Regions from separate parts of the Providencia hangzhouensis genome, predicted to be linked through region 4. Evidence: predicted binding sites of a transcription regulator. Region 4 holds the regulator's gene; each other region holds the start of a gene.
The links. Region 4 encodes PurR, which represses purine synthesis genes. Its sites were predicted from a motif close to CANGCAAACGTTTGCNTG; they were not measured.

Region 1: the regulator PurR is predicted to act here: its motif matches at 4,807-4,824, upstream of purL (phosphoribosylformylglycinamidine synthase).
Region 2: the regulator PurR is predicted to act here: its motif matches at 2,633-2,650, upstream of serA (phosphoglycerate dehydrogenase).
Region 3: the regulator PurR is predicted to act here: its motif matches at 3,649-3,666, upstream of cvpA (colicin V production protein).

What each region holds. Positions count from the first base shown of each region.
Region 1 is NZ_CP135052.1:1,664,850-1,672,398, reverse strand. Features, by position in the region: gene PZ638_RS07340 (Cof-type HAD-IIB family hydrolase) at 1-76, shown strand, start outside; gene PZ638_RS07335 (3-keto-L-gulonate-6-phosphate decarboxylase UlaD) at 73-720, shown strand; gene purL (phosphoribosylformylglycinamidine synthase) at 836-4,723, opposite strand; gene mltF (membrane-bound lytic murein transglycosylase MltF) at 4,994-6,658, shown strand; gene tadA (tRNA adenosine(34) deaminase TadA) at 6,699-7,181, opposite strand; gene leuE (leucine efflux protein LeuE) at 7,277-7,549, opposite strand, start outside.
Region 2 is NZ_CP135052.1:1,461,836-1,469,384, forward strand. Features, by position in the region: gene PZ638_RS06330 (oxidative stress defense protein) at 1-572, shown strand, start outside; gene PZ638_RS06335 (LysR family transcriptional regulator ArgP) at 569-1,480, opposite strand; gene rpiA (ribose-5-phosphate isomerase RpiA) at 1,684-2,346, shown strand; gene serA (phosphoglycerate dehydrogenase) at 2,791-4,041, shown strand; gene PZ638_RS06350 (5-formyltetrahydrofolate cyclo-ligase) at 4,080-4,673, opposite strand; RNA gene ssrS (6S RNA) at 4,794-4,975, opposite strand; gene zapA (cell division protein ZapA) at 5,087-5,416, opposite strand; gene PZ638_RS06365 (YecA/YgfB family protein) at 5,556-6,140, shown strand; gene pepP (Xaa-Pro aminopeptidase) at 6,340-7,549, shown strand, end outside.
Region 3 is NZ_CP135052.1:1,830,520-1,838,068, reverse strand. Features, by position in the region: gene PZ638_RS08060 (UbiX family flavin prenyltransferase) at 1-268, opposite strand, end outside; gene PZ638_RS08055 (YwqG family protein) at 443-1,267, opposite strand; gene purF (amidophosphoribosyltransferase) at 1,560-3,077, opposite strand; gene cvpA (colicin V production protein) at 3,092-3,595, opposite strand; gene dedD (cell division protein DedD) at 3,775-4,416, opposite strand; gene folC (bifunctional tetrahydrofolate synthase/dihydrofolate synthase) at 4,422-5,711, opposite strand; gene accD (acetyl-CoA carboxylase, carboxyltransferase subunit beta) at 5,701-6,672, opposite strand; gene PZ638_RS08025 (DedA family protein) at 6,790-7,476, opposite strand; gene truA (tRNA pseudouridine(38-40) synthase TruA) at 7,542-7,549, opposite strand, start outside.
Region 4 is NZ_CP135052.1:2,712,466-2,720,014, reverse strand. Features, by position in the region: gene PZ638_RS12285 (riboflavin synthase) at 1-495, shown strand, start outside; gene PZ638_RS12280 (putative quinol monooxygenase) at 709-981, opposite strand; gene PZ638_RS12275 (helix-turn-helix transcriptional regulator) at 1,006-1,764, opposite strand; gene punC (purine nucleoside transporter PunC) at 2,081-3,307, opposite strand; gene punR (DNA-binding transcriptional activator PunR) at 3,431-4,336, shown strand; gene purR (HTH-type transcriptional repressor PurR) at 4,346-5,371, opposite strand; gene sodB (superoxide dismutase [Fe]) at 5,813-6,391, opposite strand; gene PZ638_RS12250 (Grx4 family monothiol glutaredoxin) at 6,873-7,220, shown strand; gene rnt (ribonuclease T) at 7,321-7,549, opposite strand, start outside.

The DNA of each region.
Region 1 (7,549 bases), 1.0 Mb from region 4:
CGTTTGTGCTACCGATAACAATGGTGATGGCCTTGCGCGTCTCATACATGAAAATATTTTAGGACAATCACAATGACAAAGCCTTTGATCCAAATAGCTCTAGACCAAACCAACTTACCGGCTGCACTCGAAGTGGCTGAAAATGTACACACTTTCGTTGATATTATTGAAGTGGGCACAATCTTAGCTTTTGCAGAAGGCATGAATGCGGTCGCGACTTTACGTCAAAAATATCCCAATCACATTCTAGTTTGCGATATGAAAACCACGGATGGTGGAGCCATTTTATCGAAAATGGCATTTGAAGCGGGAGCAGATTGGATCACAGTATCAGCGGCGGCACATATTGCCACTATAGCTGCCTGTAAAAAAGTTGCCGATGAGTTTAATCGTGAAATCCAAATTGAAATCTATGGTAATTGGACTTTTGACGATGCTAAAAATTGGGTTGAACTTGGCATTTCGCAAGCTATTTACCATCGTTCCCGTGATGCAGAACTCGCTGGTATTGGCTGGACCAATGAAGATATCGAAAAAATGCGCAAACTGTCTGATTTAGGACTAGAACTCTCAATTACAGGCGGGATAGTTCCAGAAGACCTGCATTTATTTAATGGTATCAATGCAAAAGCCTTTATTGCTGGCCGTGCATTAGTTGGCGAAAAAGGCAAAAAAACGGCGGAAGCATTAAGGGAACAAATTGATCGTTTTTGGAAATAGTAATTAGGAATAATTCTGACTCAAAAACCGACCTTTCCGTTTAAAACTCACTCGATTAAAATTCAGGCCAGCAAAATAGCTGGCCTTTTCAACAATCTATCGAACTTGTGATTTATTAACCTAATTGCTTACGTGCGTTACGGAAAATGCGCATCCACGGGCTATCTTCTCCCCAATTTTCAGGGTGCCATGAATTACTCACAGTGCGGAAAACACGCTCAGGGTGCGGCATCATGATCGTTGCTCGGCCATCTTTCGAGGTCACCGACGTAATACCATTAACTGACCCATTCGGGTTAGCTGGATATTGCTCAGTTACCTGACCGTAGTTATTCACGAAGCGCATTGCCACCAGCCCATTATCTTCTAATTGCTGTAAATGTGCGGCTGCACGGGTTTCCACTTGCCCTTCCCCATGAGAAACCGCTATCGGCATACGAGAACCTGTCATATCTTGCAGTAACAGTGATGGGCTTTTTGCTATTTCAACTAAGCTAAAGCGTGCTTCAAAACGTTCAGAACGGTTACGTACAAAACGGGGCCAGAATTCAGCACCTGGGATAAGCGTATGTAAGTTCGACATCATCTGGCAACCATTACATACCCCCAGAGATAAAGTATCAGCACGGTTAAAGAATGTCTCAAATTCATCACGGACTTTATTGTTGAATAAAATAGATTTTGCCCAACCTTCACCCGCACCTAATACGTCACCATAAGAGAAACCGCCACAAGCCACTAATGCTTGGAATTGTTCCAAAGACAAGTTACCTGCGAGTAAATCACTCATATGCACATCAATTGCATCGAAACCAGCACGGTCAAAGGCTGCCGCCATTTCCACATGTGAGTTCACACCTTGTTCACGTAAAACAGCTACTTTAGGACGTACACCTGACAAAATAAATGGCGCAGCAATGTCTTCTTCAATGTCATAAGTCAATTTCACATTCAAACCTGGGTCTTGATTATCCTGTTTCATTGTATGTTCTTCGTCGGCACACACTTCGTTATCGCGCAAGCGCTGCATTTGCCAAGTCGTTTCAGCCCACCATTGGCGCAATAAACTGCGAGACTCGCGGTAAACAACCGTATCTCGGCTATTGATGATCACGGCATCATCTTGTATTGCAGAACCTAAATAATGAACACAGCCTGCAAGCCCTGCTTGTGCAAAACATTCTGCCACATACGCTCTATCGGCTTCATTAATTTGAATGACAGCGCCTAACTCTTCGTTGAATAATGCTGCGAGCGTGTCTTCATCAAAAGAGCTAATATCAACATTAATACCGCAATGACCCGCAAAAGCCATTTCCACTAAAGTGACGAATAAGCCGCCATCTGAGCGGTCATGATAGGCTAATAATTTTTGCTCGGATAATAACTTCTGAATGGTATTAAAGAAGCCAAGCAATACTTCAGGGCTACGTACATCAGGGGCTTTATTGCCTAACTGACGATATACCTGTGCGAGTGCAGAACCGCCCAGCGCGTTATGGCCTTGCCCGAGGTCAATTAATAACAAGGCATTATCATGACCTGTTTTTAGTTCAGGTGTCACTGTTAAGCGGACATCTTCAACACGGCCAAATGCACTAATCACTAAGGAAAGTGGCGACGTCATTTCACGCTCTTCACCATCCTGCTGCCAACGGGTTTTCATTGACATGGAATCTTTACCAACAGGGATGGTTAGGCCTAGCGCAGGACAAAGCTCTTCCCCTACCGCTTTAACCGCTTCATATAAACCTGCGTCTTCCCCTGGATGCCCTGCCGCTGCCATCCAGTTTGCAGACAATTTAACGCGTTTTAAATCTTGCACATATGAACATGCAATATTGGTTAATGCTTCACCCACGGCCATGCGTGCTGATGCAGCGAAATCCACCAATGCTACTGGCGTTCTTTCACCAATAGACATGGATTCCCCATAGTAGCTATCTAAACTTGCAGTCGTTACCGCACAGTTAGCGACAGGAATTTGCCATGGGCCAACCATCTGATCACGAGCAACCATGCCTGTAACGGTTCGGTCGCCAATGGTAATTAAGAATGTTTTTTCAGCTACGGCTGGTAAATGCAAGACACGTTTCACCGCTTCATTTAAATTAATCGCTGTTCTGTCTAATGAATCCGGTTCCGCCTTTAATGTTTTTACATCACGCAACATTTTTGGCGTTTTGCCTAATAAAACATCCAGTGGCATATCAATCGGTTGGTTAGCAAAATGTTCATCATTTAATGTCAAATGACGTTCTTCAGTGGCTTCCCCAATCACTGCAAACGGCGCACGTTCGCGCTCACAAATTGCGGTGAACACAGGAAGCTGCTCTGGTGAAACGGCCATTACATAACGTTCTTGAGATTCGTTACACCAGACCTCCAATGGGCTCATTCCTGGCTCATCATTGAGAATCTTACGTAACTCAAAGCGCCCACCACGGCCACCATCACTGACCAATTCTGGCATTGCGTTCGACAAACCGCCTGCGCCTACGTCATGGATAAATAAAATTGGGTTATCATCACCAAGTTGCCAGCAGCTATCGATGACTTCTTGGCAACGGCGTTCCATCTCTGCGTTATCGCGCTGTACCGAAGCAAAATCTAGGTCTGCATCTGATTGGCCCGATGCCATTGATGACGCAGCTCCACCACCTAACCCGATATTCATTGAAGGGCCACCGAGCACAATGAGTTTTGCACCGACCGTAATTTCGCCTTTTTGTACGTGGTCTGCACGGATATTTCCTATGCCCCCCGCTAACATAATCGGCTTATGATAACCACGTAACTCTTCCCCATTGTGGCTATTGACCTTTTCTTCATAAGTACGGAAATAGCCTAATAACGCAGGGCGACCAAATTCATTATTAAATGCCGCACCGCCTAATGGCCCTTCCATCATAATATCCAAAGCGGTCACAATGCGCTCTGGTTTACCGAAATCTTCTTCCCAAGGCTGTTCAAAACCAGGAATACGTAGGTTAGAAACCGAAAAACCGACTAAACCTGCTTTTGGCTTCGCGCCGCGACCTGTTGCGCCTTCATCACGAATTTCACCACCAGAGCCTGTTGCTGCGCCTGGCCAAGGCGAAATCGCTGTTGGGTGGTTATGGGTTTCCACTTTCATTAAGATATGAGCGTCTTCTTGGTGGTAGCGGTAAGTGCGCCCTTCAGGCTCAGGGAAGAAACGACCAACAGGCGAGCCTTCCATCACGGCTGCGTTATCTTTATATGCCGATAAAACGTGGTCAGGTGTTTTTTCAAATGTATTTTTAATCATTTTAAACAGCGATTTAGGCTGTTCTTCGCCATCGATCACCCAATCTGCATTAAAGATTTTGTGGCGACAATGTTCTGAGTTTGCTTGAGCAAACATGTAGAGCTCAACATCCGTTGGATTACGTTTTAACCCGACAAAGGCCTCTAACAGGTAATCAATTTCGTCATCAGCTAATGCCAGTCCCATTTCCCGGTTTGCTGTTTCCAATGCAATACGACCACCCGCAATCACATCAATAGATTTCATTGGTGCTGGCTGGTGCTGCACAAATAATGCGCTCGCTTGTTCAAAAGAAGAGAAAATGCTTTCCATCATGCGATCGTGCAAAATAGCGATCACTTCATGCCACTGCTCTTGGGTCAGTGCATCACCTTGGACATAATAAGCAACTCCGCGTTCAATACGCTTGACTTGATTAAGACCACAGTTGTGTGCAATATCTGTTGCTTTTGAAGACCATGGAGAAATAGTTCCCGGACGAGGAGTCACTAAAATAAGCTTACCGAATGGGTCGTGCTCTGCCAGAGAAGGGCCGTACTTTAACAAACTGCTCAGTTTGCCTTGCTCACTATCACTCAACGGCGCCGAAACTTCAGCAAAGTGCATATACTCAGCATAGATATCCGTGACAGGAAGCTGTTTTTCTACAAACAGTGCCAAAAGGCGGGTAATACGAAATGCTGATAGAGCAGGTGAACCACGCAAAATTTCCATCGTCTTAATTTCTCTCTTTTAAACGCCAGCCCTGAACATGAAAGCAGGGAAACCGGAACACATTATAGAGCAATGTTCATCAATACGAAACCGTTTGCGTGATTAAAAATAAAGCGATTAGTTAAATATTATTCTGTGCTAAATACGATAATATAGGTTGCACCCTTCCTAAATGTTGAGCAAAATAGCCGACTACTGGAATTATAACCATTACTTAGCCATACTCTTTTATGGACATACAGCACCAGTCAATGCACGAGAAACTATTATTTGAATAACTTAAAAGTTAACTATTTAATTGTCGTGGTCATCGCGCTACTGGCTACTATGGTCATCGGTTTTAACGTCCGTTGGCCCAATACACAAAATTCACAAATTAATAAAATTATTTCTCAAGGTGAATTACGTATTAGTGCCGTTAGCTCGCCACTTATCTATATTGATGAGCAAAAACAGCTGCGTGGGTTTGACTACGAGCTGGCTCAAGGCTTTGCCTCATACCTAGGAGTTAAACTCAAGATAACCATCCGCCCAACATTCGAGCAAATATTCGATGACCTTGAAAATGGTGATGCAGATATCGCGGTAGCGGGCCTGCTGTATAACAAAGACCGTTTAGCCAAAACGAAAACCGGTCCAAGCTATCTTAATGTGACTCAACAACTTGTATATCGCAAAGGAACAAACCGTCCCAAAAATTTCAATGAAATTAATGGTAAATTATTAGTTACCGCTGGCACAGCTCATGCAAGTACACTTAAAGAATTGTCCAAAGAATACCCAGACCTAAAGTGGGAAGAAACTTCAAAATACAATACCAGTCAAATCCTTGAAATGGTTGCTGATGGCGAGGTTGACTACACGTTAGAAGACTCTATTGCGGTTGCACTACAACAACGTATTCACCCTCAAATTGCCGTGGCTTTTGATTTATTGGATGAACATGCTATCACTTGGTACATGCGACGTAGCAAAGAAAACAGTTTAGACGCTGCGTTACTTGACTTCTTCAATCTCAGTCATGAAACCGAATTACTCGCACGCCTTAATGAAAAATATTTTAGCCATGTAGAATCCTTCGATTATTTCGACACAATGGCATTTATAAAGGCAATTGATAATAAACTTCCCGAGTATCAACCGCTGTTTGAAAAATATGCTCAGGTGATTGACTGGAAATTATTAGCAGCTATCGCATGGCAAGAGTCCCATTGGGACCCTTTAGCGACTTCGCCTACAGGTGTACGTGGGCTAATGATGTTAACCAAGCCAACGGCAACAACAATGGGTATTGCTGACAGGTTAGACCCGGAAGAAAGTATTAAGGGTGGTGCCGCTTATCTTGCTTATATTATGGAACGTTTACCTGAAACCATCGAAGAAGATGACCGCATCTGGTTCGCCCTTTCTGCCTATAATATGGGGTATGGGCATATGCAGGATGTACGTAAATTAACTGAAATGTTAGGCGGAGACCCTAACCGGTGGTTAGATGTGAAAGCTCGCTTACCTTTATTGACACAGAAAAAATATTACTCACAGCTCACTTATGGTTATGCACGTGGCCACGAAGCTTATCGTTACGTTGAGAATATTCGTCGTTATCATCAAAGTTTAGTTGGTTACTTACAAAGCCAAGAAAGAAAACAGCATGCACTTGATATTGCACAAAAATCACTTATTTATTTAATTTCACCAGAAAACCTGACAGCAGCTGAGTCTCAAACGATTCAAAATCAGTCCCCTATTCCTGAAAAAGTGAGTACTACGCATTTAGGTAAAATGAGTTCTGCAACGCAACCACCTAAAACACTTGAAGAAAAAAGACTACCATTAGGAAAGTATTTGCTTTCACTACATCCATCGCAAAATACCGATGAAACCGATGATAAAACGCCCATCACACCACTAAAAGCACCTGAGAAACCGTTATAAATCATGCTGAAATAAAATGGGAGCGCTAAAATTAACCATATTAGCGCTTTTGTTCTTTTTTTTGGGCTCTACGCAGCTTAAAAAAAGCACTCAGCATTGAAGAACATTGCTGTTCTAGAACACCACCAGTAACATCCACATAATGATTTAACCCTGCTTGCCCCATGATATCTAGGTAAGAACCACAAGCTCCAGTTTTAAAGTCCTTAGCACCATAAACTACACGGCTAATACGGCTGTGGATCATTGCACCTGCACACATAATACAAGGCTCTAACGTGACATATAAGGTGGTATCTAATAACCGATAATTTGATAGCTCTTGCCCTGCTTGTTGCAAAGCCATAATCTCAGCATGTGCAGTCGGATTGTGGTCAATAATAGAACGATTCCACCCCGAGGCAACCAAATGGTTATCTTTCACTAAGACCGCACCGACAGGAATTTCGCCAAGATCTTGTGCTTTTAGCGCAAGTTCAATGGCTTGTTGCATCCAATACTCATCAATTTCTATTTGTGTCACTCTTACCTCTAACCAATGCGTTTACACGTGATTATCCTTAAATGTTAGAATGACCGCAATTAAAATGCTTTTGCCTTTATAATAACAACCTAATTTTAATTGCTAAAAATCGCTAATTTAGCTGCAAAACCCATAAAGAAAGCGCCTACCGTACAATTTCCAAGTTTTGCAAGGAGCTGCTTTTCACGTAAAAAACGAGCTATCAAGTAACCACTAAAAATCAATAAGCTTAAGTATAAAAAACTGACTAATTCTAAGATCGTCGCGAGTACAAGATAAGGCACCCATGCATGAGAGTAATTAAAATCAACAAATTGTATAAAGAAAGAAATATAAAATAGAATTGCTTTCGGGTTTGTTAAGCTCAG
Region 2 (7,549 bases), 1.3 Mb from region 4:
TGACTGCTAAAGATGCGGCGGCTGCGAAAGCTGGGGTCGATAAGCGAGTTGCGGAGTATTTTGAGTTTCTTAAGAAAAACGGTATTGAAAAAGAAGATATTAATGCAGCAAATGTGCGAACTCAGCCTAAATATGATTACAGTAGTGTGAAACAAAAATCAACCATCGAAGGCTACACGGCAACACGTTCTGTTGAAGTGAAAGTGAAGAAATTAGACCAACTTAATGTCTTGTTAGATGGTGCTTTAGCCGCAGGTCTCAATGAAATCAACTCAGTACAGTTTGGTGTGGCTAATCCGCAACAGTATCGTGATGAAGCACGGTCTCAAGCGATTAAAAATGCGACAGAACAAGCTAATCTCTTAGCGAAAGGCTTTAATGTTCAGTTAGGCCCAGTGTATAGCATTAACTATAATGCGCCAGCTGCGGTGCCATATCCAATGGCAACAAGAAATTATGGTGGGGCGATGAAAGCCTCTGTTGCTCAAGACCTCAAGATTGATGAGACTTATGAACAACAGAGTATTGATTTTAATGACCAAGTTGATGTGGTATTTGAATTAAAACGCTAGTTTTTTGCGGGTTCATCTTCTTGTTTTAACATCTGGCGCCCAGTTTTTAATAGGGCGTCAGTCACTTTTTTCATCGTACGGCTTTCAGGTGCGAAGCGGTGCCAATAAAGCATGCGTCGCTGACATAGCCCTGGCGTTAAATCAACCAACTCACCATTCGCTAATTCACTTGCTATCTGCAAATGTGGGATCATACAGCAGGTAGAACCTTGTTTCGCTAACTGTACAAAGGCCTCTGAGGAGTTCACGATATGGCATGGAACACTGCCGGGCGACAACCCAAAGTTTTGTTGCACAAAGGCTTGGTGCATATCGTCTAAATGGTCGAAAGCAACCGCAGGCGCTTTTAATAACGAAGAGCGAGTCACCCCATCGGGGAAATATTTCGCTGCAAAGCCAGGTGATGCGACAAAAATATAGTCCAGCGCGCCAAGTTTATCGACCAAGCAACCCGGTAAGGCTTGGGGTTGAATACTGATAGCGCCTACCACTTCACCACGTCTTAAACGTTCTTGAGTTCGAGTTTCATCTTCTACCTGAATATTTAGCCGAATAGGGCTGTTGCCTAATACAGGGTTTAGGGCTGGAAGAAACCAAGTTGCCAAGCTGTCGGCGTTGACGGCAAGTGAGAGCAATAAAGGGGTGGAGCCACTATTTTCATCACCTAACCATTGTTCTTCTAACAATTCGACTTGATGAAGCAATGCTAGCAGTTTTTGCCCTTGTTCAGTTGGGTGTGGCGGAACGGTACGCACAAGTAGTGGCTGCCCAAATAGGTTTTCTAACTGCTTTATACGTTGTGACACAGCAGATTGCGTGATGCAGAGCTTTTGAGCTGCGCGCTCAAAGCCGCGTTCACGGATAACGGCATCCAGTGCTTGTAATGCGCGATAGTCAGGGCGCTTCATCAAAAAGATCTCCTTGTTGTTATTCTACCAAGCACTATGCCATATTTTTACAAATAACACTTAAAAATATTATTGTTGTGGCCTAAATCCCAAGAACCGTGACATAAATACAGCGAACAAAGCTGCAACTTATTGGGTGTCCGGTATATACTAGTTATTAATAACCTTAATCACGACTCAATTAAATCTTAAAAGGCATGAGTATGACTCAGGACGAATTAAAAAAAGCGGTAGGTTGGGCAGCACTTGATTACGTAAAACCGGGCACTATTGTTGGTGTTGGAACGGGCTCGACAGCTTCACACTTCATTGATGCATTAGCAACAATGAAAGGTCAAATAGAAGGTGCGGTATCAAGTTCAGAAGCATCAACTCAAAAATTAAAATCATTGGGTATTACGGTATTTGATTGCAATGAAGTGGATTCCTTAGATGTTTATGTTGATGGCGCTGATGAAGTTGACCACCACATGAATATGATCAAAGGCGGTGGTGCGGCTTTAACACGTGAAAAAATTGTTTCTGCAATTGCAAAAACCTTTGTTTGTATCGTTGACGAATCTAAGTTAGTTGATGTGTTAGGTAAATTCCCTCTGCCTGTTGAAGTGATCCCAATGGCGCGTAGCTATGTGGCACGTGAATTGGTTAAACTGGGTGGCACGCCAGAGTACCGTCAAAATGTGATTACAGATAACGGTAATGTGATTTTAGATGTCCATAATTTAAATATTATTGACCCAGTGGCATTAGAAAATACCATTAATGGGATTGCAGGTGTTGTGACCGTTGGGTTATTCGCGAATCGTGGTGCAGACGTCGTCTTGATGGGAACTGCAAACGAAGGCGTTAAAACCATCAAGTTATAATCTATATCGTATTCAATTTTTTAATAAGCCAGTGGAGTTATACCCACTGGTTTTTTTGTCTTACTGGTATTTTGTCATTAGTTTATGATTTGATAGAAGCTAAATTAATTAACCAGTTTTATTAATATCACCAATTTGAAATTTATTTTATTTTTTTTAATATCTAGCTATTTTGGTGATATATCTCACACAAATAGGCATTGTGCAGGAAAAATCCTTATTTTGTGTTATCACCCCTGATTTTCTACCATTTAACTTCTTTTTCTTCGCGCTTTTTAGCATCCATTAAGCAAACGGTTGTATTGCTACTGCGCTATTTTTTGCTATGTTGGTATACGCTTCATAGCTCAAGGTAGATGGATGTCATCTCTCTTGAGCTATGTTAGGCAAACACATATGTTCATCTGTTATAAATCTTAAGTACGTTCACGATAGGGTAGGGAAATGGTTAAGGTATCTTTGCAAAAAGACAAAATTAAATTTTTACTGCTAGAAGGTGTGCACCAAAGTGCGGTTGATAACTTAAAAGCTGCGGGCTACACCAATATTGAATATCACAAAAGTGCGTTATCCGACGAAGAATTAAAAGAAGCGATTAAAGATGCACGTTTTGTAGGTATCCGTTCCCGTACTCATCTTACTGAAGAAATTTTTGCAGCAGCAGAAAAACTTGTTGCAGTGGGTTGCTTTTGTATCGGCACCAACCAAGTTGATTTAGATGCTGCGGCAAAACGCGGTATCCCTGTATTTAACGCACCATTTTCGAATACACGTTCCGTTGCAGAAATGGTATTAGGCCAATTATTACTTTTACTACGTCGTATTCCTGAAGCTAATATGCAAGCCCACCGTGGTATTTGGGAAAAACAAGCGAAAGGCTGTTTTGAAGCACGCGGTAAGCGTCTTGGTATTGTTGGATATGGCCACATTGGTACTCAGTTAGGGATCTTAGCTGAGGGTATCGGTATGAATGTTTTCTTCTATGATATTGAAAACAAACTACCATTAGGTAATGCAACTCAAGTTCGTTCTTTAACTGAACTTCTGAATATGAGCGATGTGGTTAGCTTACATGTCCCTGAGACCCCAAGTACGAAGAATATGTTTGCTAAAGAACAATTCGACCGTATGAAGCCTGGTTCTATTTTCATTAACGCATCACGTGGAACAGTTGTGGATATTCCTTCACTGGCAGCCGCGTTGGAAAGCAAACATTTATCAGGTGCTGCGGTGGACGTATTCCCAAGTGAGCCAGCTGCAAATAATGACCCTAATGACCCATTTATCTCTGAATTGATTAAGTTCGACAATGTGATTTTAACGCCGCACATTGGGGGCTCTACAGAAGAAGCTCAAGAAAATATTGGGTTAGAAGTAGCTAGTAAGTTGGCGAAATACTCTGATAATGGTTCAACACTATCTGCGGTTAACTTCCCAGAAGTTTCCCTGCCAGTCCATACTGAAGATACCAACCGTTTCTTGCATATTCATGAAAACCGCCCAGGTATTTTGAACAGCATCAACCAAGTCTTCACTGAAAATAACATTAACGTTGTTGGCCAGTATTTACGTACATCAGGCAACGTAGGTTATGTGGTTATTGATGTATTAATGCAAACGCCAAACCAAACAGATGAAGCACTCCAGAAATTAAAAGATTTGCCTGGAACCATTCGTGCGCGTTTACTGTTCTAAGTTACGCTAAAAATTGTGTGAAATGATGGCGCGGGTATTTATGACCAGCGCCATATTTTTTGCGGCGTAATAATTTCGGGTAAAGGAATATCCCAGTGTGCGATGGGGAGTTTTTCTACTTGCTGGCAATTATGGGCAAGACCTATCGGATAAAAACCGGTTTTTTGCCAATTTGCTAGAGTCCTATCATAGAACCCACCTCCCATACCTAACCGTTGCCCTTGAGTATCAAAAGCCACTAATGGGATAAGCATGATATCCAGTTTCTCAAGTGGTAGCACATCTCTAACATCAAGCGGTGGTTCATCAATATTAAATCTGTTTTTAACGAGTTGGCTATCGGGGCGATAGTGAAGAAACAATAAATGGTGGCGACTAAAAGGATGCAAAACAGGGAGATAGACTTGTTTGCCTTCAGCCCAGAGCGCCTGAATAAGCGGTTTAGTATCAATTTCGCCATCAAAAGAAAGAAACAACGCAATCGTGTTGGCTTGTGCTATTTTCGGGTGGTTTAATGCATTATGCATGAGTTGTTCCGCAGCGTCATATTGCTGCTGAGCGCTTAATTGACGACGTGCTTGGCGGATTGTTTGACGTACCTGCTGGCGTTGGGTCGAGAGGGAGTCTTGCATGTGATAACCTGTTATATATGCGATAAAAAACAGTTAACCAAGAAAGTAAATTACTTAAAGTATATCGCAAGATGAAAGGTTATGTAGAAAACAAATGAAAAATAAGCAGGAACTTAATTGAGGGTCTCCAAGATGCCGTTGTAGGCTGTAACCCTTGAACCCTTGGTTCAAGGTGAACGCAGTTTAGCAACCTTTAGGCTTCCTGAGCGAATCAGGCATGCTCACCAGCGCCATAACCACATTCTATTTAGTTGAAATATCGGCTCAGGGGACTCGCCCACTCACGCGCATCTCAGAGAAATTTGGTTTGAGAACTTATCGTTACTCAGTGATTTCATTGTACGAAACTAGATTTAAAATGCAACCTTAATTTTGTATATTTTTTTCTACTAGTGTCTGATTAATAAGCAGATTTACTCTAGGGGCAATACCTGCCTCTCAGTAATTTTCACCTGATCGTGCAACGCTTGTTCGATTGTGTGCTGCAACATTTTTATTTTCTCTTCCATATTATAAGCATAATCACGCGTTTTTGTCTTTTCTTGTGCTAATTCGTGACAGACGTTCAATGCTACGATAAAAATAAGTTGTTCCATATTGGTCACACCGCTTCTATCTTTCAGATTTTGCAAGCGTTGTTCTAATTCTTTAGCCGACTCAAGAAGGGCTTCTTTTTGTTCTGATGGGCAGTTAACTCGCATTGAACGCCCGAAAATCTGGATGTCGACAGGTTGTGCGGACATGATACCTCCATACTGAATAATACTCGCCATAAATACATCATATTTGGCGCAATTAATAGATAAGACAAAAGCATACTGGTCTAGCGGCTATCCTTGATGGTAGCATATCACGAATCATAAGCTAACATGACGAATTCAGATGTCTATACAAAAATCTTTACCAAACTATGAATCACTGGACAAACTACTGCAACAGCACTCAATCGCACTTACTGCCGCAGAGATCCATGGTCTAATAACCGGGTTGATCTGTGGTGGGGGACGTGATCAAAGCTGGCAAACGTTAGTCCATGACCTTGCTAACGATGGTTTAGCTTTTCCACAAACCGTTTCACAGCCACTGCGAGAACTTTTTGATACCACGTTTGAAGCACTTGATGATAGCGAGTTTGCATTTACTATGCTATTTCCTGACGAAGATGCTTCTGTTTTTGACCATGCTGATGCGCTAGCTGGCTGGGTAAATCACTTTTTATTAGGTGTTGGTGTTACACAACCGAAACTGGCTGATAAAAAAGAGATAAGCGAGGTTATCACAGATTTACGCAATATTGGTATGCTTGGTTATGATGAAGACGAAGACCAAGAAGAACTCGAGCAAGCGTTAGAAGAAGTGGTGGAGTATGTCAGGGTGGCGGTGCAATTATGTTACATTGCATTGATTGAGCCAACTAAAGGCCAAGGCCCAACCGCAGTGGAAAATGATAAGCCAGTTCTTCATTAGTTTCTTTTAACGTGTAACGTGAGTTTTCAAAGCCACTTAACTTTATCGGACGATATTATATTATTGATAAAATTAAGTGCTTGAAAACGGGGTGTATCCAGTTTTAAGTCATTTCGCCAGTGTATGTTGCTATGTGATTGGTTAAACACAAGCAATATATTCAGCAATCTAATTATTCTGATAATAAGGCAAAAACGGTATGAATAAACAGGAATTTATTTCTCGTCGCAATGCATTATTGGCTCAAATGCAACCAGGCAGTGCAGCAATTATTTTCTCAGCGCCTCCTGCGCAGCGTAATGCGGATTGCGAATACCCGTACCGTCAACACAGTGATTTCCTTTATTTGACGGGGTTTAGCGAACCTGAAGCCGTATTAGTGTTGATTAAGAGCGATGAAAAACATAGCCATTCTGTTCTTTTTAACCGTGTTCGTGATTTAACTGCTGAAATTTGGTTTGGTCGCCGCCTTGGCCAAGACGCCGCACCTGAAAAGTTAGGTATCGACAAAGCGTTACCTTTCAATGAAATAGAAGAACAACTTTATCAATTACTGAACGGCCTCGATGTGGTTTATCATGCACAGGGGGAGTTTGCCTATGCCGATAAATTAGTATTTGATGCCTTAGATATTTTACGTAAAGGCAGCCGCCGTCACTTACGAGCGCCACAAACATTGGTAGATTGGCGGCCGATTGTCCATGAAATGCGCTTATTTAAGTCAGAAGAAGAAATTAATACTCTGCGTATGGCTGGGCGAATTTCTGCTCTCGCACACGTTAGAGCCATGGAAACTTGCCGACCTAATATGTATGAATACCAACTTTGTGGTGAGTTAGAACACGAATTTACTCGCCATGGTGCACGTTTCCCTTCGTACAACTCCATTGTGGGTAGTGGTGAAAATGCCTGTATTTTGCATTACACCGAAAATGAGAGCCTAATGAAGGATGGCGAATTAGTCTTGATTGATGCGGGGGCAGAATTTGAAGGCTATGCAGGGGATATCACGCGTACTTTCCCAGTAAATGGTAAATTTAGCCAAGCGCAACGTGAAATTTACGATATCGTCCTTAAAGCGTTAAATACCGCGTTAGAGCTATACCGCCCGGGAACCAGTATTCATGAGGTGACTCGTGAAATTGTTCGTATCAAAACAGAAGGTCTTGTCGCACTTGGAATTTTACAAGGCGATGTGGATCAATTGATCGAAAACAAAGCATATCAGCCATTCTTTATGCATGGTCTAAGTCATTGGTTAGGGTTAGATGTACATGATGTAGGTTTTTATGGCACAGACCGCGACCGTACACTTGAAGTGGGGATGGTATTAACTGTTGAGCCTGGTTTATATATTGCTCCAGATGCCGATGTGCCACCACAATATCGCGGTATTGGTGTACGTATCG
Region 3 (7,549 bases), 880 kb from region 4:
TCATGGTGCAGGGCATGATCACCATTCCAGCGGTACGGAACGAACCGGAAGAAATCGCTGCAGCAATATCACGACTGTCATAGTTATGATCGGCTAACTGTTGAACGTCTTTCACCGTGTAAGTTGTTTCAAGTGCTAATGTTTGACGGGCGGCCGCACTCATCACCAAATGGGTTTCTACACCTTTGAGCGGTTTCAACACTTCAAGCAAGCGGACACCATAAATAGCCCCACTCGCGCCAGTTAACCCAATGATAAGTTTCTTCATTTCCCTACCTAACCACCCTAGCAAACGATAATTGAGCATTATATACGAAATACGCCACGGTTGCAGATGCAAAGAAAGCATTAAAATTAATTAAATAGGCGACTAATAACTCACTCATTATTTTAGCCTGTAGCCAACAACGCTACAGGTTAAAAGGCAAAAAGGATTTCTGGATCAGCCGCAATCCCAATTATACACCACACGACTAAAATCACGTTTTTTCAGGTCATCTGGGTGAATAAAGAAATTACCGACTCCCATATCTCCCCACATGATCCCTATTTCATAATCGGTATTTATTTGTAGAAGCAATTCATATTGTTGAATATCTTCTTCGTATTCTCTTGGGTCGGTTTGAGTGAAAAACGGATAGCCGCCGATGCAGTGTGCCCCTGATTCAAACGTATCACTGTAGGGCTCAACCCATTCATCGTAAAAATCTTCCCCTTCAAATTGCTCTTCATAATCATAGAGGTTGTCGACCCCTAATATTTTCTGGCCAAATTGGAAATCATCGATGCTGATGTACTGTTCCGCAGGCGTATATTCAATACTGTATTGATGGTCTATGGGGGTATAGTAGTCATCAGAATGGGCAGCAATCACCGCAGAAAAATCTTGGGTTAATTGCTGAGTATCTTCAATAACCTCTTCCCAATAAATAATACGGAAATCTTCTTGTTTTTGTCGCTGCTCAAAATCAGCCCCATATAAATCATCACCACCAATAAAAAACTGTAAAATCCCCTTTTCAGGGTAATTTTCTAATTTAGGCATTTGTGCAAAATTAATTTGAGCAAGCAACTTGAGTGGCATCCCTTCGCTATTCGTCGGGTATTTTTCATTTAGTGGCAAATACGGCATTCCCCCAACACGACTATCCCATAAAACATAGTCTTCAATAGGGGTTAACGTCATTTCAACAAGCGGTTTTTTAGTGGCTTTGATTTTATCTGCGAAAGGTTTAATCACATCAGGGAGGGAGTTGAAATCAGCCATATATCGCTCCAAATAGGCAGTTAATGTCCCTCTAGCTTACTCGATTTTTACGTATTTTAAATCAGATATAACTGTAACTTAGGCCTTCATTTGACGTCATAGTTTTCTTGATATTTTAGGCTACAGATTAAAGATGGGAAAAATCAGAATCACTGTGGATTTTCTATATAGTTAGGGTTACAGCTAGGCGGCTAGCAAAGAGACCCTAGGAGCGTAGAAAACTACGTGACTAGGGCGAATTTGTGAAGCCAACAACGCTGTAGCCCAAACTATGACGAAAATTGACGAAAATTTAGCCTTCGTTATAAATCTCTAGGTCTTCAACCTCACTCTGATCCTTCAACTTTAACTCATCGTCTTTTCGTAAGTTTTCTAGGTAGTCTAAATAACTTTGGTCGATATCTTTGGTCACATAAATGCCATCAAACACGGAACACTCAAATTCTGTAATTTCAGGGTTTTCTTCACGCACCGCGTCGACTAAATCCGTTAAATCTTGGAAAATTAGCCCATCTGCGCCGATAAGTTTGCGAATTTCATCCACTTCGCGCCCGTGTGCAATCAATTCATTTGCATTTGGCATATCAATGCCATATACGTTTGGGAAACGCACTTCGGGTGCCGCTGAGGCAAAGTAAACATTTTTTGCTCCGGCTTCACGCGCAAGCTCAACAATTTGCTCCGATGTTGTTCCGCGTACAATGGAGTCGTCAATAAGTAAGACGTTTTTATCACGAAACTCCGCACGGTTCGCATTAAGCTTACGGCGCACCGATTTACGACGTTCTTGCTGACCCGGCATGATAAATGTACGGCCTACATAGCGGTTTTTCACGAAACCTTGGCGGTACGGTTTATCAAGAATATGCGCGATTTCTAAGGCGATATCACACGATGTTTCTGGAATAGGAATTACCACATCGATGTTTAAGTCTTCCCATTCGCGAGCAATTTTAGCGCCCAGTTTTTGCCCCATACGTAACCTTGCGTTATACACAGACACTTTATCAATAAAAGAGTCTTGGCGAGCAAAATAGACATACTCAAAAATACATGGGGTTAATTGTGGGTTATCAGAACATTGGCGTGTAAATAATTGGCCTTTTTCTGTCACATATACCGCTTCGCCAGGCGCCACATCGCGTAAAAACTCGAAACCTAAAGTATCAAGCGCAACACTTTCAGAAGCGACCATATATTCATGTTCACCACTTTCAGTAATGCGGCGCCCTAATACTAACGGACGAATACCGTGAGGATCACGGAAGGCTAACATGCCATGGCCAATAATTAATGCCACACAAGCATACGCACCGCGTAATTTTTTGTGCATCGCGGACACAGCACTGAAAACATTGTCTGGCTCGAGAGGGAAATGATCAAACCTATCCAGCTCATGGGCTAATACGTTCAGTAATATTTCAGAATCAGAAGTGGTGTTAACATGGCGGCGCGCTGTTTCAAATAAACTCCGAGTGAGTTCATGAGCGTTTGTCAGATTACCATTATGCGCAAGTGTAATACCAAAAGGTGAGTTTACGTAGAAAGGTTGCGCCTCGGAAGCACTTGAGCTACCTGCCGTTGGGTAACGGACGTGCCCTAACCCCATGCAGCCCTGTAATCTCAGCATATGACGTGTTTCAAACACATCTTTAACAAGGCCATTTGCTTTGCGTAAACGAATGTTGTTTTTGCCATCAATAGTGGCAATACCTGCTGCATCTTGCCCACGATGCTGAAGCACCGTGAGAGCATCATAAATTGATTGGTTTACCGGTGTAACACCGGCGATACCGACAATACCGCACATTTAGTCTTTCCTCATCAGCCAGACGGAGAAATGTTCTCCGGTAGGAAACTTGACGCATTTTGCAGGTAGTCAAAAAACCACCTGATTATATGACTGAACTGCGGAATAAGTTCCGAACGCTGCCAGTCCTCACTTTGAGGTAATGGTGTAAAGGTATCGAGAAAAAACAGCAATGCCGAAACAATCAATACACCACGCAACGCACCGAAGCAGATCCCCAGAACACGATCTGTGCCTGACAACCCCGTTTTTTGTACTAATGAGCTAATCACATAGTTTACGACTGCGCCAACAATCAAAGTGGCAATAAACAGTGCGGCGATAGCAATGCCATTTCTAACCAGCACATCCTCAAAGCGAGTAAAATAGTCAGCTAAATAAGGATAAAACGTACTTGCAACAAAAAAAGCACAGCCCCATGTAACCAGTGAGAGCGCCTCTCGTACAAACCCACGGATCAAGCTAACTAATGCCGAGAAGCCAATAATGGCGATAATTGTGTAATCTATCCAGACCATATTCCATTCCAAAATTCGCACTCGCGACATCAGCGAAGTGCATTCTAACAGAAAACGAAAACGTTTGCGTAACCATTTTTCTATCAAATTAAAAAAAATAGCGGCGAAAAGAAAAAATCATAATCGCCGCAGTAAGTTACTAAATCCCCTTACCTTTTAGGGATTATTTAAATTCTATTTTAAGGTTTATAGCTTTGAATTATCCCTTTTGTTCCCGTAATCCTATTCAGTTCTGGTAAAGCCGCTTCTAGCCTTTGCCTTGAGGCCTCAGGCCCTACGTAAATCCGCGTGAGTTTATTATTCACTGGTTTTGCAGGAACAGTATAAACTTGGTAACCAGACAACCTGAGCTGTGCGACTATCTCCTCAACTTTACTCGCATTGTTCAATGCGATGACTTGCACCACAAATGCTTTGCCTTGTGGCTGAGATTTCGGCTCGGGCTTAGGTTCAGGTTTCGGTTGTGGCTTCGGCTCAACTTTAGGCTCAGGCTTCGGTTCTGGCTTTGTGGGTTCAACTACGCTTGGTGCGGGAGTTGTCGTCGATGGCCGTGTTTCAACCTGTTCGTTTTGCTGCTGCGTAATCGCTTCTGATAACATGGCTTCAGAAGCCCCTTCTGAAGAAGCTGTTGTTGTCGTACTTACAATAGGCGCTATTGCCTCAATGTCTTCTTCATCACCTGGTTTAGGGATAATAGGAATGGCCGCAAATTCATTTTCATTGTATTTCTTATCGCCATCAAGCAGAGCAGGAAGCACAATGACCCCCACTGCAACAAGCACAATGGCGCCAGCAAGTCGATTCTGAAATTTACTAGCCACCGGCACTATCCTTCTTGATTTTCCAATAACATCATAACGTGAGCGACGGTATGAAATGACCCGCACACCACAATCACATCTTGCTCATTAGCATCGACGCAAGCTTGCTGCCACGCTTTTTCTACGCTTTCAAACTGGTTAGCTGTGGGTAAATATTGACTAAGTTGGGCCACATCTGCTCCCCTAAACTCAGTTAATGGCGCAAGGTACCAGTCGGTGACTTGTTGTGATAAGCACTCAAGCGTCCCTTTGATATCTTTATCGCCTAGCATCCCTACCACCGCGAGAATGCGACGGTTTTTAGTTTCCGGTAAGGCCGCTAATTTACTGACTAAGTACCCTGCGGCATGGGGGTTATGCGCTACATCCAATATCATTAACGGTTTTTCACCAATAATTTGGAAGCGCCCCGGTAATTGAGCAGATTTCAAACCTTGATGAATAGCGGACTCAGTCACTTTTTGGGCAATATCAGCATCAATTTCCAATAGGCAACTCACCACACCCAGCGCTGTTGCTGCGTTCGCTAAAGGTACATTGGGTAACGGTAAATCATGCCATTCACGCTGTGAACTTTTCCATGACCAGCTATTTGCTTGCTCACTGTATTGCCAATCCGTACCACGGCGAAATAGCTGTGTACCTAGCTGCTCAGCCACTTGGGCAATTGAAGCTGGCATGTCCGGTTCACCGACCACTCCATAGTGACCTTTGCGGAAAATACCGGCTTTTTCATAACCAATATGTTCACGGTCTGCACCTAACCAATCTGTATGGTCTAAGGCAATACTGGTGATCGCCGCAATATCCGCATCAACGACATTGGTCGCATCTAACCGACCGCCTAAACCGACTTCTAAAATCACAATATCGAGTTTAGCTTGCTTAAATAATTGTAACGCCGCCAAGGTGCCGTATTCAAAATAGGTGAGCGAAATATCTGCACGTTGTGCTTCAATTGTGGCAAATACTTCACAGAAATCAGACTCAGGGAGCTCTTGGCCTTGAATACGAACGCGTTCGGTATAACGAATAAGGTGCGGTGAACTGTAAACCCCAACTTTTAACCCAGATGCCATAAAAATAGACTCTAGCGTATGGCAAGTTGTCCCTTTTCCGTTGGTCCCAGTGACAGTGATAACTTTAGGTGCAGGTTGCGTTAGGTTCATTTTCCTAGCAACTTGACCGACTCGCTCCAACCCCATATCAATATTTTGACTATGTAAGTCGGTGAGATAAGAAAGCCAAGCCTCCAATGGAGACTTGGCATTAGGAATGATTAGATTACTCATCATCTTTTTTATGCTTTTCAGAATCCTTTTTTGGCTCTTGGGCATCAAGTTCATCAACGGCGTTAATGTCGATTTCAACCGTTTCCGCTACGATGATAGGCGTGTCATTAAAGCTTGGTTTATTGGTTAACATCGCTAACACTTCAGCTAAGCGATCACGCATCTCAGGGCGGCGAACTATCATATCAATCGCGCCTTTCTCAAGTAAGAATTCACTGCGTTGGAAACCTTGCGGTAACTTTTCGCGAACAGTTTGTTCGATAACACGTGGCCCTGCGAAACCAATTAATGCTTTCGGCTCTGCCACATTAATATCCCCTAACATCGCTAAACTTGCAGACACCCCACCCATGGTTGGGTCGGTCAATACAGAGATGTAAGGTAAACCACGTTCTTGCAATTTTGCCAAAGCTGCACTGGTTTTTGCCATCTGCATCAATGATAACAGCGCTTCTTGCATACGCGCACCGCCACTTGAAGAGAAACAAACCAACGGGCAGTTATCTTCCAGAGCTTGCTCCACTGCACGCACGAAACGCGCGCCAACAACAGAGGCCATTGAACCGCCCATAAAAGCGAACTCAAACGCCGCAGCCACCACAGGCATACCTTTCAACGTGCCTTTCATCACGATGATCGCGTCTTTTTCACCTGTTTCTTTTTGCGCAGCAGCAATACGGTCTTTATATTTTTTTGAATCTTTGAACTTAAGAATATCTTTTGGCTCAAGTTCACTGCCCAATTCCGTTGTTGAGTTTTCATCAAGGAAGGTTTCTAAGCGCTGACGTGCGTGAATTCGCATATGGTGGTCACATTTTGGACACACGGATAAATTACGCTCTAATTCAGCACCATATAATACTTGCCCGCAGCTATCGCATTTGGTCCAAACCCCTTCAGGGATATTGGCTTTGTGTGATTGGGTCAAGTTACCTTTCTTTAAAATTTTTTCAATCCAGCTCATTAATGGACCTTTTTGTCTGATTCACTCTGGTTATCACCAGTATGTAATTTTTTGCCATTAAACCACAATGATATCTCACTGTAGATAAAAACTTGTTAAACCACCTTACTAAACCGCTTAGTGGTTATCGATTTTTTGCGCTGCCGCACGCTTTTCTTTCGCAGCTATTCGACGATGACGAATAATTTCAACAACACCCGGAAGAATTGAAACAAAGATAATCGCGACTATCAGTAATTTCAAATTCTTTTGTACGAACGGTAATTCACCAAAGAAATAACCCGCATAAGTGAATAATAATACCCAAATAAACGCGCCCGTCACATTATAAAAAGCAAAGTGACGATAAGACATTTTCCCCATTCCTGCAACGAATGGTGCAAAAGTTCTGACTATCGGCACAAAGCGTGCCAGTATAATCGCTTTACCGCCATGTTTTTCATAAAAAGCATGAGTTTTATCTAAATAAACACGACGAAAAATCTTCGAGTCTGGATTTCTGAATAATTTCTCACCAAAAATACGCCCAATTGCGTAGTTTACAGCATCACCAATAATCGCTGCCGTAATCATTAAAGCGACCATTAAATGGACATTCAGGTCATTACTGTCTAATGACGAAATCGCACCCGCAACGAATAATAACGAATCTCCAGGTAAAAATGGTGTGACCACTAACCCTGTTTCACAAAATAGGATCAGAAATAGGATACCATAGACCCATGTACCATAATCTCTGACCAGTTCAGCAAGATGGACATCGATGTGTAAAATAAAGTCGATAATAAAAGTGATAAATTCCATAAAATCCTCATTGATAATAGCATCCATGCTATTTACAAAAATTATGAGATAAATAAAAATTCGCTTTACATCA
Region 4 (7,549 bases):
AGAGTTAGTTTTGATCTAATTAAAGAAACCCTGAGATTAACTAACTTGGGGGAATTACAAGAAGGTGATGTTGTTAATATCGAACGGGCTGCAAAATATGGTGACGAAATCGGTGGCCATGTTGTTTCAGGTCATATTATGACAACAGCTGAAATTAGTAAGATCTTCACATCTGAAGATAACCACCAGATTTGGTTATCAATTCGTGATAAATCTTTGATGAAATATATTTTGCATAAAGGCTTTGTCGCGATTGACGGTATCAGTTTAACGGTCGGAGATGTAATCAACAATCGGTTCTGCGTACATCTCATCCCTGAAACATTAGAGAGAACAACATTAGGTAAAAAACGGTTGGGTGATAAAATAAATATTGAGATAGACCCTCAAACTCAGGCTATTGTTGATACCGTTGAGCGTGTTTTAAATCAAAAAGAACAAGAAAAATTACTACAGCAAGCAGAAGAGATGGCGGACATAGCGAAAACAGAGTAAACAGACGTAAAAGGTGATAACCGCGTTATTTACTTTAAAGAAAAATAGCAGAAGAAACAGCCAAGTAGGCTATAGCTATAATGATTTATGCTATAGCCTAAATAAAATATGGTTAGTCTTTGTTTATTGAATGTCTGTCATGAAGTTCTATTAAATAATGAAAATTAACATTATCAAAAAATATGACTAGTTCCGGTTTTCAATATTAATAGATCATTTTTCACTGAAGTTGACAGAGAAGCTGGCGTTATCACGTTCAATTGCTTCAACTAATCGCCTGAAATGCGGACTATTTTTATGCATCTCTAATGCTTGAGTGTCTTCCCATTCCTCAAAAACAATATAACCATTTTCTTTAGCCATAAGATCATATTGAATGCATCCTTTCTCTCGGCGGCTCAGTTTTGCTAAGTCGCGAACGATTTCTTTCGTTAAATACCCATCTGTCCTTTCTGTTGTAATTTGGGCATACACAACAATACTCATTCCGTTCTCCTTATGTATTAAGAACTATCTTAATGGGTACTTAGTTTTTGTATTGTAAAAAAGCGAATAACTCGATTTTAAAAATGCCGACGGCGTCATAGTAAAGTATCTTTTAAAATCACGGTAAAAGTGGGATTGATCATAATACCCTGTTTCAAACCAACGGTAGGTGTCTTGTTCTACTACCATACTTTTTAAAACATGTTCTAAGCGGCAATTGATCTGGTACCTTTTTGGTGTAATGCCGTATTCTTTCAAAAACTCTTTTTGAATGACTCGGACGTGTAATCCTGTCTCTTCAGCAATTTCTGTGATTTTTTTTGTTGGATTTCGATACAGTAATTCTAAAACTTCATCAATGAAGTGAGGCTTTTTCTTAGCTTTAGTCCTATTAAAGCAATCTAACAACTCTTTAAATGAAGAATTAGCTAAAGCTTCAAACCAGCGGTCTTTCCATATCTCATTTAGTGCGATTGGGGTGTCAGTATAGTTTAATGTTCTTTGAGGCAGTAGAAAACGTAAGGCATCATGACGAATACGTAATACCATTACTTTTGAATGATTAGGGCTAGCAGTAAATGTATTAACCCTAGGAATAATCAGCTGGTAAGGGTCTGTTATTGAATCGTTATCAGTTGTCATGCGAAATGCATCTGATGAAACCCAGATTTCAGCACCTGTTCCAGGGAAAATTTTAATTGCTTCTGTAAACTCTTTGATTATCAAAATAGAACTAACAAAGGATTTTAATTCATCTGGTGGATAGTACTGTTTTAACATCATTCTTGAGCACTCATTATTTAATGTCGCAATGATAACGTTTTTTAACAAGAAAATTAACCATGAAATATCTATATCTTAGTAGATGACAAAATTAAAACTTTAATTTTTAGTGAAATCCGCTTTGAATTAAGAAAATTGATGAGAAAGGTAAGGTTTTACCAGCCAAGAATAATCGGCTATTGGTTATATAGCAAAATACTGAACATATATTACTGTATGGTCACTAGTGCTATACACTGAAGGAAATTTTTATGAATTTGCTAAAATAAAAATCATGCCGATAAGATTCGGCATGATTGAGTCGGTAAGCTATACTTTATGAATTCGTTTGGCAATCAACCTGCTTAATAGTTTGGTTATTTTTGCTTGCACAGCGTTGCATAAAGTAGCCAATGGCCATTGGAATGATCGTTACTGCCATCACCCCAGTTGTTGCTAACAATGGGTCGAAAGTAAGAGCAGAAACAAGTAGACTGGCTAAAAAACATAAACCTAGTTGTAAGGCATTTTGTAATGCGGCAGCTTTACCACTGGCGCTAGGAAATGCATTTAGTGCTTTGGATACTGCAATTGGGTAAGAGGCTCCGTTCATAGCTGCCATAAAGCAGAATGGGATCAAGATCATAGTTAATGATGGTGTGGTATAAATAGCCATGATGAATAAAATAGACATGCTTACCGCATAACCAACAAGTAACAATGGAAATATTGTTTCTGCTCGGACTTTTGCTAATAAAATACGGCAGCCATACCCACCAACAATAAAGGCTAAAGTTTGTGGAATATAACTCAAACCGATATCCGCAGGGTTGAAACCCATATTACGTAAGATAAAAGGCGAGCCGGTTAGCCAAGCGAAAAAACCCGCACTGCATGAAGCGTAAACGAGCACATTACCGCTGAAAACTGGCGAACTGAGTAAGTTTGAGAAAGAAATCTTAGCTTGTGGTTGGCTGTCATCAATTATTGTTTTAACTGAAACATTTTTCAAAAAGAGTGTTGGCAATAAAAGTAATATACCCACAGCCATTAGGATCAGGAAAATTGCTTCCCATGTTTGGTGTTCTAGTACCCATGCTCCTAATAATGGTGCTAAAGCAGGGGATAGCGCAACTAACGGCATAATAGAAGCAAAAACTTTTTGGGTATTTGCTTCATCATAGCGGTCGATAACAAGAGCTTGCCATAAAACTGCAGCGGAGCAGACACCAACAGCCTGTAAAAATCGTAGTGTTAATAACTGTGTTGCGGTTTCCACCCAATAAATAGCTAAGCTACTGATAATGAAAATAGTTAAGCCCACAATGAGCACAGGCTTACGGCCAAGTTTGTCTGACAATGGCCCCCATAACAATTGAGCGAAGGCAAAACCGGCTAAAAATATACTGAGAGAAGCACTGATAGCGCCTTCTGATGTATGCAGGGTGTCTTGCATAGCACCGAATGCAGGTAAATACATATCAATAGCTAAAAACCCCAGCATGCTAAGTCCTGCAAGGTAAACCATAAATCCAGGGGAATTTTTTTTCACAGTATTCGACATAATTATTACTTATCTGATATTTAAAAAAAATGTTAATGATGATGCCATTGTATAGGCTATTTTTTTAGGTTGTGAAACGGTAATATTTGGATCTTGCTATCAAAATTTTTGAAAGGAGAGGTTATGTGGTCTGCGCATGCACTCGAAGTGATTGATGCTGTTGCCCGAACTGGGAGCTTTAGTGGTGCTGCTGAAGAGTTACACCGTGTACCTTCTGCAATCAGTTATACCGTCAAGCAAGTTGAAGAATGGCTTGCGGTTCCCCTATTTGAGCGTCGACATCGCGATGTTGTTCTTACAGAAGCTGGAACGATATTTATTAAGGAAAGTCGTTCTGTTATCAAAAAAATGACAGATACAAGGCATCAATGCCAGCAGGTTGCTAATGGTTGGCGGGGGCAATTTAGTATTGCTGTTGATTGCATTGTAAAACCACAGAGAGCAGAGCAATTGATACTGGATTTTTATCGTCACTTTCCAGATATTGAACTTTTCATTCATCCTGAAGTATTTAATGGTGTTTGGGATGCACTTGCTGATGGGCGTGTAGATGTTGCTATTGGAGCTACTCGAGCCTCACCGATTGGTGAAAGATATAGTTTCCGTGATATGGGTTTTATGTCATGGAGGTGTGTGGCGAGCCCTAAACACCCATTAGCGAATATAAGCGGCAAGCTAACAGACGACCAAATGCGCGAGTTTCCAAGTTTATGTCTCGAAGACACTTCTCGTAATCTACCAAAACGTGATACATGGGCTCTTGATAATCAACGTCGTCTTGTCGTACCTTCTTGGGAAAATGGTCTAGCTTGTTTGGTTAACGGGTTGTGTGTCGGAATGGTGCCAGAGCATCGTGCGGCTTCGTTTTGCGAAAAAGGCTTATTAGTTGAACTAGCATTAGCACAGCCATTTCCACCCAGTCCTTGTTGTCTAACTTGGGTGGAAAATAATACATCACCAGCGTTGAATTGGTTATTGGATTACCTTGGCGATAACGAAACGCTCAATGCCGAGTGGCTTTCAAACTAATTATGCGTATTATCGACGATAATCGATAAATGGGCCGTCAGCAACGGAACGGCGTTCTACAAGGCGAGGGTGGACTTCAATTGTTTGAGCATCTTCGCGCTTATTTACAATACGATCGAGCAGCATTGTGAAAGCCATTTGGCCTAAACGCTCTTTTGGTTGGTGAATTGTGGTCAATGCCGGGGTAAAATAGCGCGCATTTCGCACGTTATCATAGCCAATGATTGAAATGTCTTGTGGGACACGCAATCCCATCTCATCAGCGGCGCAAATTGCCCCCATTGCCATAATATCACCGCCACAGAAAACGGCAGTAGGGCGTTGCTTATGGCTTAAAATTTGCATCATTGCCTTATAGCCAGATTCTGGCTCGAAGTCCCCTTGAACAATCCATTCATCTTTTATGGTGATTTTGGCCTCTTCCATCGCCTTTTTAAAGCCAGTTAATCGACCAATACCCGTATTTCTTTCAAGAGAACCAGGGATGGCTCCGATGTCACGATGCCCTCTATCAATCAAATAACGTCCTGCAAGATAGCCACCGTGGAATGAGTTATCAATAATACTATCGGTAAAATCGCCACGGGAAGTTCCCCAGTCCATCACTACCATTGGGATATTGCGGTAATCTTCCAGCATACTGATTAAGGGGGCAGGATATTCGGAGCACATTACGAGTAAACCATCAACACGCTTTTGTGCCAGCATCTGCAAATACGCTTTTTGTTTTCCCAAATTATTATGAGAATTACAAAGGATTAGCGTATAACCTTTTTCATAACAGCTATTTTCAACTGATTCAATTACCTCTGCGAAGTAAGGAGCTTCACATGAGGTTGCCAACAACCCAATCGACTTTGTGTTGTTAACTTTTAGACTACGGGCAACCGCACTTGGCGAATAATTGAGCTCTTTAATTGCAGCCCAAACCGCAGCTTTAGTGTCATCAGCTACAAAGCGCGTTTTATTAATAACATGGGATACGGTTGTGGTAGATACGCCAGCGCGTTTCGCCACATCTTTAATCGTTGCCATGGGGGAAAAAAACTCCTGACCAATAACCGGTCTCTATAAGAATTCTTGTTAAAAAATTACCTGCATATTGATGCATTGATCCTTTGCTGGCAATAATTTAGCGATTTGTTGTCGATTTTGTCTGATCTAGCGCAAAAACGAAAGAAATAATTGATGTTATAACATGTGATATAGACACTAGTTTTACTTTTTTAGATATGTATACTGAATAACATTGATTTTTGTATGGTTATTTAGTTGTTTAACTACGTTTGGATGAGAGGAACTCATGGATACAGATGTTAAATATGGTTTGCTTGCTGCGTTGGGCTCATTAGCATTGATTATATTTCTTGCTGCACATATTTTCTGATTTTATTTCAGCCTCGAATAGGGTGAATTTAATAAGGGCGAGAATATCTCGCCCTTATTGTATCTATACCTAGCAATAAGCAGAAATTGTTATGCTAAATTTTCTTCCACAAATTTCCAGTTAACTAGCGCCCAGAAATTTTCTAAATATTTAGGGCGAGCGTTACGGTAATCGATATAATAAGCATGTTCCCAAATATCGACAGTTAACACAGGCTTATCATCACCAGAAATAGGTGTTGCAGCATTGGATGTATTTACAATAGCAAGGTTACCATCCGCTTTTTTCACTAACCAAGTCCAGCCCGCACCGAAGTTTTTGGTTGCTGCATCAGTAAATTGAGCTTTAAATTCAGCAAAAGAACCGAATGCCTTATTGATAGCTTCAGCGACTTTACCTGTTGGCTCGCCACCAGCGTTTGGTGCTAAGCAATTCCAATAGAAAGTGTGATTCCAAACTTGTGCCGCGTTGTTAAAAACGCCTGCTTCAGAAGTTTTAATGATTTCTTCTAAAGATTTTCCTTCAAAGTTAGTGCCTTTGATGAGGTTGTTCAAGTTAACAACGTAAGTGTTGTGGTGCTTACCATAGTGATATTCTAAGGTTTCAGCAGAGATATAAGGTTCTAAAGCATCTTTTGCATACGGTAAAGCGGGTAGTTCAAATGACATTGCGTACTCCTTGATTGCTTTTATATCAATATACTTAGGGTGTTTGCTCTTAAAATGAGCGAAATAATATGTGACAGCTTATCATTACAGTTTCGCCTATTGGCGATATGATACTTAATACATTAATGATAACACGATAAACCATACAAAGATAAAGGTAATAGTGTTACTAAGATGTTAACAAATAAATAGAGGTATTACACATAAAAATCATATAGATATTGTAATCGAAAAATCTAAAGATATTAAGTTTCGGTTTTTATCTAGAAATAGCTACTTGTTTGACTTAAGTAGAGAGAAGATAGAAAAGGTGCCTTTTTGTTTTTTGGAATGCTATAGTAATGCCCCTATAAAACTGGCATATTGTATGAAACAATTCAGTTTCCTATTATATCAGTCAATGTATTCTGTTAAGTTGCGGTAGACTCCCAGTTACCGGCTGACTGCAAAACCTGCATCTTTGTTTTAAGGAAGTTAAAAAATGACAACTATTGAAAGAATTGAGCGCCAAATTAAAGAAAACCCAATTTTATTATATATGAAAGGCTCTCCTAAACTTCCGAGCTGTGGTTTTTCTGCTCAAGCAGTACAAGCTCTGTCTTCTTGTGGTGAGCGTTTTGCATATGTCGATATCTTACAAAACCCAGATATCCGCGCTGAATTGCCAAAATACGCAAATTGGCCAACGTTTCCTCAACTATGGGTTGACGGTGAGCTGGTCGGTGGCTGTGATATCATCATGGAAATGTTCCAGCGTGGTGAGCTCCAATCTCTAATTAAAGAAACTGCTGATAAGTATCGTCCAGCAGATGAAGCTAGCACAGACTAAATTAAGCCATAAATAAAAACGTAAAAACCGTATTTGATGAAAGCACTTATTACTTTTTATCAAACACGGTTTTTTTATGTAATAGCGATTAATTAAAAAATTATTGGGATTCTTCAATAATTGGCCAACCACCCAGCTTTTTCCATTTATTAACGATCTCACAAAATAGCAGAGCCGTTCGATTGGTGTCATACAGTGCGCCATGAGCTTGTTTACCATCAAATGGAATACCTGCGGAAACACAAGCTTTTGCTAGAATTGTTTGACCGAATACTAAGCCGCTCAGTGCCGCAGTATCGAAGGTTGCAAATGGATGGAAAGGATTACGT